Regions from separate parts of the Cellulosimicrobium sp. TH-20 genome, predicted to be linked through region 2. Evidence: riboswitches for the same ligand, from Rfam matches in the RefSeq annotation. Region 2 holds a riboswitch; the other holds the start of a gene.
The links. A riboswitch is a leader RNA that binds a small molecule or an ion and turns the genes downstream of it on or off. The one in region 2 is predicted to bind S-adenosylmethionine.
Positions count from the first base shown of each region.

Region 1: linked by a shared signal. The riboswitch ahead of B8281_RS04485 (methylenetetrahydrofolate reductase) and the one ahead of B8281_RS00790 (ABC transporter substrate-binding protein) in region 2 are both predicted to bind S-adenosylmethionine.

Region 1 is NZ_CP020857.1:988,777-992,178, reverse strand. It holds gene B8281_RS04490 (cation acetate symporter) at 1-1,377, shown strand, start outside; SAM riboswitch class I at 1,589-1,691, shown strand; gene B8281_RS04485 (methylenetetrahydrofolate reductase) at 1,697-2,758, shown strand; gene metE (5-methyltetrahydropteroyltriglutamate--homocysteine S-methyltransferase) at 2,791-3,402, shown strand, end outside.
Region 2 is NZ_CP020857.1:168,936-172,337, forward strand. It holds gene B8281_RS00790 (ABC transporter substrate-binding protein) at 1-1,402, opposite strand, end outside; SAM riboswitch class IV at 1,506-1,619, opposite strand; gene B8281_RS00795 (contact-dependent growth inhibition system immunity protein) at 1,986-2,306, opposite strand; gene B8281_RS00800 (LLM class flavin-dependent oxidoreductase) at 2,527-3,402, opposite strand, start outside.

The DNA.
Region 1 (3,402 bases), 820 kb from region 2:
ATCAGCGGCGAGTACCTGTCTGCGGGCACGTTCCTCGGGCTCTCCGGCCTCGTGCTGCTGTCCGGCGCGGAGGCGTTCTGGTTCCCCGTGGGGTACGCGGCGGGCTACCTGCTCGTCCTGCTGTTCGTCGCGGGCCCCCTGCGGCGCAGCGGCGCGTACACGATCCCCGACTTCGTGCACGCCCGGCTCGACTCCGTGGTCGCGCGCCGCGTGACGAGCGTGCTCGTGCTCGTCATCGGGTGGCTCTACGTGGTGCCGCAGCTCCACGGGGCGGCGCTCGTCATCACGAGCGTGGCCGCGGTGCCGCCGTGGGTCGGCTCGGTGGGGATCGCGGTCGTGGTGAGCGCCGTCGTCGCCGCGGGCGGGATGCGCTCCATCACGTTCGTCCAGGCGTTCCAGTTCTGGGTCAAGCTCACCGCGCTCGCGGTGCCGCTCGTCTTCGTGCTCATGGCGCTCGGCGGGGCGTTCGAGCCCGGCGGCGCCGTCGTCACGTTCGACCCCGCCGCCGTGTTCCCCCACGAGGCCGGGCCGGGCGGCCTCGACGCGTACGCCACCGTCTCGCTCCTGCTCGCCCTCCTGCTCGGCACGACCGGCCTGCCGCACGTCCTCGTGCGCTTCTACACCTCGCCCGACGGCGGCTCGGCCCGCCGCACGACCGTCGTCGTGCTCGTCATGATCAGCGTGTTCTACATGGTGTCGAGCACGCTCGGGCTCGTGGCGCGGGTCGTCGCGCCCGACCTCGCGGCGCCCGGGGTGGCGGACACCGTCGTCCTCACGCTGCCGACCCGCCTCGTGCCCGGGCTCGGCGGCGAGCTCCTCGCCGCGCTCGTCGTCGCCGGGGCGTTCGCCGCGTTCCTCGGGACGTCGTCGGGGCTCGTGGTCGCTCTGGCGGGCGTCGTGAGCCAGGACCTGTTCGGCGGCACCGTGCGGTCCTTCCGCTGGTCGGCGGTCGCGTGCACGCTCATCCCGCTCGCGTTCGCGCTCGTCACCATCCCGCAGGGCCTCGTGACGAGCGTCGGGACGGTGTTCGTCTTCGCGGCGTCGGCCCTGTCCCCCGTGATCCTGCTCGGCGTGTGGTGGCGCGGCCTCACCGCGCGCGGCGCGGTGGCGGGCATGGTCGTGGGCGCCGTCCTGTGCGCGACGGCGCTGCTCGCGTCGTCCGCGCTCGTCGCTGCGGGGTACGGGAGCCCGTCCGGCAGCACGGCCGACGGCGTCCCCGGCGTCGTGCGCGCCCTGCTCGCCCAGCCCGCCGCCTGGACCATCCCGCTCGCGACGGCGACCGTCGTCGTCGTGTCGCTCCTCGACCGGCGCGGGCCGCCGCTGCGCACCGACCGGTTCCTCCGCCGCCTGCACGTGCCCGAGCGCCGGAGGGCCTGAGACCTGCAAGGCCGACGACGACCCGTCGCCATGGTCGGTGTCTGGGACCTCGCTCGAGCACCTGAAATCTGTAGCGTAGGAAACCTGAAATTCGTAGCGTAGAGAGCCTGAGATCCGTAGCGCGGGGCGCCGCTACGCCTCCGGCCGATCCCTCCGCATCTCACCTGGCGGGCGCTCTCGACCGCATGTCGGATGGGTCGTAGGATCGTGCCAACCATCCAGAGCGGTCGAGAGTCCTGGCTCGACGACACCGCAGCAACCCGCCGACGGAAGCCTCCCGAGGACAAAGGTGCTAACGCCAGGGTCGATGGAGTGACGCATGACCTCAGAGGCATCCTTCGCGCACCGTCCGGGCCGTCCTCGGCCGACGGTGTCGTTCGAGCTCATGCCCCCGCGCCGACCGGACGCGGCCCCGAAGTTCTGGGAGACGGCACGCCGTCTCGTCGCGACGCACCCCGACTTCGTGTCCGTGACGTACGGCGCCGCGGGCACCGACCGCGCGACCGCGCGCCAGGTCGTCGGACGCCTGCTCCAGGGCACGCCCGTGCTGCCGATCGCACACCTCACGTGCGTCGGGGCGTCGCGCGAGGACGTGGAGTCGGTCATCACCGACTTCCTCGACGAGGGCGTGCGGAGCTTCCTCGCGCTGCGGGGCGACCCGCCGCGCGACCAGCCGGACTGGCAGCCCGCGCCCGACGGCGTCCGGTCGTCGACCGAGCTCGTCGCGCTGCTGCGCGAGGTCGAGGCGTCGCGCTGCGCGTCCGACCCCGCCGTCGCGCTGCGCGGCGCAGCCCGGCCGCTGACGATCGCCGTCGCGACGTTCTGCGACGGGAACCCCGCCGCCGGCACGACGCGCACCCAGGAGGTGCGCCGCCTCTGGCAGAAGCAGCAGGCCGGCGCGAGCTTCGCGATCACGCAGCTCTTCTACGACGCGTCGTCGTACACCGACTTCGTCGCCGAGGCCCGCGCGGCCGGCGTGACGATCCCCATCCTCGCCGGGCTGCTGCCCACGACGGAGCCCGCGCGGCTCCGTCGCGTCGAGGAGCTCACGGGCGTGCGCGCGCCCCAGCACCTGCTGGACGCGCTCGACGCCCTGCCCGACCCGGAGGCGCAGCACGCCTACGGGATCGCGTACTCGGTCGACCTCGCGCAGCGCGTCCTCGACGCGGGCACGCCCGGTCTGCACGTGTACACGTTCAACAAGCACCGCGCCGCTCTTGACCTGCTCGAGGGTGTCCACCTCGGCGGCGGGTCGGTCGGGACCGGGGGCGGCGCCAGCGCCGCCGCCGCCCCGCTCGTCCCGGACCTGGCCAGCGGGCCGTGGGTCACCGGCACCTCCCTGCCCACGACGAGCGCCGCCACGCACGGCGCGCCCGTCTGACCGGTCCTCCGGACCAGCAAGAGGTTTCGATCATGGCCACTTCCGTACCCTCCCCTACCCAGAACCCGGTCGGTTTTCCCGCCGGCACCGTGCTCGGCTACCCGCGCATCGGGCGCCGCCGCGAGCTGAAGAAGGCCGTCGAGGCGTTCTGGGCCGGCAAGACGTCGGCCGACGAGCTCGAGGCCACGGCCCGCGAGCTGCGCCTCGCGACCGTCCGCCGGCTCGTCGACCTCGGCCTCGGCGCCGACGACGCCTCGGTCCCCGGGTCGTTCTCCTTCTACGACCAGGTGCTCGACGTCGCCGCGGCCCTCGGGGCGGTCCCGTCGCGGTTCGCGTCGCTCACCGACGACGCCGGCCGCCTCGACCTCGCGGGCTACTTCACCGTGGCGCGCGGCCAGGGGGACGACGCCCCGCTCGAGATGACCAAGTGGTTCGACACCAACTACCACTACCTGGTCCCCGAGATCGGCCCGGACACCCCGATCCGCTTCGTCGACGACCGCGTCGTCCGCGAGTTCGTCGAGACCAAGGAGGCAAGCGTCGTGACGCGGCCCGTCGTCGTCGGGCCGGTCACGTTCCTCGCGCTGTCCAAGGCCGCGGACGACGCGCCCGCCGGGTACTCGCCGCTCGACCGCCTCGACGAC
Region 2 (3,402 bases):
CGCGCTGGTTGATGTTGCGCGCGTTCGCCGAGAAGATCGTCCGCAGCACGTCCGGGTCGGAGCGCGTGAGGTTGTAGTAGTCGAAGTCGAAGTCGCCGCTCTCCTTGATCGCCTGCGACTCGGCGACGGTCACGTGCTGGAGCTGGAGGTCCACGCCGATCTGCGCGAGCTGCTGCTGGACGAGCTCGAGCGGCTCCGGCACCTGCCAGAACGTCACGGTCGTGGAGAGCTTCTGGCCGTCCTTCTCCCGGACGCCGTCGGCGCCCTCGACCCAGCCCGCGTCGTCGAGGATCTTCTTCGCGCCCTCGGGGTCGTAGGCGAGCTCGTCCGCGACGCTCTCGTACAGCGGGGTCGAGTGCGACAGGACGCTCGTGGCCGGCTCGTCCTGGGCGCTGAGCACGGTGTCCGCGATCTGCTCGCGGTCGATGCCCTGGAGGATCGCCGTCCGCACGGCCTCGTCGCCCGCGAGCGGGCTCGACTCGTTGGGGAAGAGGTTGAACACGACGCCCGGGTTGGCGCGGTACTCGAGCCAGAACCCGTTCCCGTCGAACTGCGGCAGGTCGACGGTCGAGATCGCGGCCGTGGCGTCGATCTGCCCCGACTCCAGGCTGCCGCTGCGCACGCTCGCCTCGGGGATGACCTTGAACGTCACCGTGTCGAGGTAGGCCTCGCCCTGGTGGTCGCTCGCCTCCGAGCCCCACGCGTAGCCCGCGACCTTCTCGAGCACGATCTCCTGGTCCTGCGTGTACGACTTCACGGAGAACGGGCCCGAGCCGACGAACTTCCCAGCGCAGCGGTCCTCGACGCTCAGGCCGGCCGAGGACGGGGCGAGGAGGCCGAGCGAGAACGTCGACGTCGCCTGGAGGAACTGCGCGCTCGGCTCCGCGAAGTCCACCGTGAGGGTCTGCGGGTCGGTGACGGTCGTGCCCTCGTAGCCGACGAGGTACTGCGACCCGAGCGACGCCGTCGCGCCGAGCGCGACGATCGCGTCGAAGTTCGTCTTCACCGACTCGGCGTCGATCGGCGTGCCGTCGGCGTACGTCGCGTCGTCGCGCAGGTGGAACGTGTAGCTCGACGCGTCGTCGTTCACCCCCCAGCTCTCCGCGAGCCACGGCAGGATCTCGCCCGACTCCGGGTCCTGCGCCGTGAGCGACGCGACGGTCTGGCGGGCCGCCGCGATGGCGTCGTTGTTGCCGACCTGCTGCGGGTCGATGCAGTGCGAGTCGACCGTGAGGGCGAACGTCAGGTCGCCGCCCGTCACGGGCTCGCCGGACGGGCTGGGCGACCCGTCGCCGTCGGACGCGCCGGAGCCGCCGCCCGCGCACGCGCTGAGCAGGAGGCCCGTCGCGGCGGCCGCCGCGGCGACGGTCAGGGACCGGCGTCGGTGAGGTGTGGGGATCATGTCGTGCTGCTCTCCTCGTGTGCCGGCTGAGGACCGGCGGTCGTCCGGCGCCGGTGGTCGACCGTGCCGGGCCCAGGGCCGGCGCGGCGGGGGACCCACCGGGGTGCCGTGCTTACCGCGCGGCGGGAGCCACGCGGTCAGGTCGTTCCCGGAGCACCCCGTCACGTCGAAGGGTTGCTGGTCAGCGAGCCGGGCCTGCGTGCTGACGCTCGTCACCTGGGAGCAGGAAAGACAATCTCGACTGGTTGAGTCAAGTATCGAGACGGCCGTCCCGCCAGGCGGACGGTTGTTTCCGCCGAGACGACGCGAGTCGCGGCCGTCTCGCGTGTCACCGCGCCGGGAAGGGCGACTCGGGAGGTGGGGTGGCGCCACGGACCGGGCGCGCTCGGACGGGCGCCCGACCTGCGGCAGCACGGACCGCCGCGACGCCACCGACAGCGAAGCGCGCGCCACGGGCGTCGACAGCGACGTCGTCGACGCCCGGACGTGCGCCGGCACGCCGAGCACGACGCGCCACCGGAGCCGTCGCGATCAGGCCCGCCGACCGTAGCCGGCACGCGAGAGACCGAGAGAGCGAAACTCCTCAGGGACCGTCAAGATCTGATGCGGTGATTCTCGCCGTCACTTCTCCCCGCACCACGAGGAGCCAGTCGCGCAGCGGCATTCCCACGGCCTCGCGATAGAGCTCGGCATGAAGCCGGCCGTTGATCCACTCGACGACCTGCTCGTCGGAACGGTAGCGGTCCAGGGTGCTGTCGATCTCGTCGACGAGTCCGTCGTACCTGCTGGGGCCGACCAGGTCCAGGAAGCGCGCCAGAGCACCTGCGGGACTCCCGTAGTCCTCTTCCCAGTCCTGGTGGAAGAACGAGCCGAAGAACGCGTCGAGCGAGTGGTGGGTCGTCATGGCGCACCTCGCGGAGGGGTCGTCGCGTCAAGGAAGGGCGGCGTGAGTGCGAGAGCCTGCGTCGAGACCGGAGCTGCGCCCGGGACGCGACGCTACACCGTGGGCCTCTTCAGCAGGGGTGTTCTCAGCCTGCCGCCGGGCCCGCAGCGCAGCCACCTCCGTCATCCACGCCGCCCGGCTCGAGGAAGAGCGAACCGGCCGTGGCGTCGAGGATGCCTCGTCAGGCCGCCGTGAACCCCGCCGCGCGGCGGGTGTCGGCCGGGCTCCACAGGTCCGTCTTCACCTCGGCCTGCACGACGGGCACGACCTCCTCCGCGAACCGGCGCAGCACGTCCTCCTGCTGCGCCGCGGGGATCAGGTGGTTCACCGAGACGGACTGCAGGTCGTGCCGGTACGAGGCGTGGTAGTCGAGGATCTTCTCCGCCACGCGCTCCGGCGACCCCACGAGCGCGGGCCCGCGCTCGACGGCGTCCTCGACCGTCCGGAAGCTCGGTGCCTTCCCGACGGCGTCCGGCCCGTACCCCCGGCGCGCCGCCGCCGCGACCTGGCCCTCGTAGATCGGGCGGTACTGCTCGATCGCCTCCTCCGTCGTGTCGGCGAGGAACAGCCCGCCCGAGCCCGACCCGACGAACCCGTACGCCGGGTCGTGCCCGTGCGCCGCGTACTGCTCGCGGTAGCGGTCGATGAGCACCTGGTAGTTCTCGCGCGGCTGCAACGCGTTGGCGCTGACGATCGGGTCCCCGTACCGGGCCGCGAGGTCCACCGCGAAGCGCGACGTCGCCGACCCGTGCCAGATCCGGAACGGCCCGGCGAACGGCCGTGGCAGCGTCGTCGCGTGCTCCAGCGCGTGGCGGTGCCGCCCGCTCCAGCTGACGTCCTCCTCCGACAGCAGCAGGCGCAGCAGCTCGTAGTTCTCCTGGAGGTACTCGTACTGCTTGTCGAGGTCCAGCCCGAGCAGCGGGTACTGCAGCACCTCGTTGCCCTTGCCGATGACGATCTCCAGCCGCCCGCGGCTCAGCTGGTCGACCGTCGCGAGGTCCTCGGCGACGCGGATCGGGTCGAGCAGCGACAGCACGGTGACGCCCGTGCTCAGCAG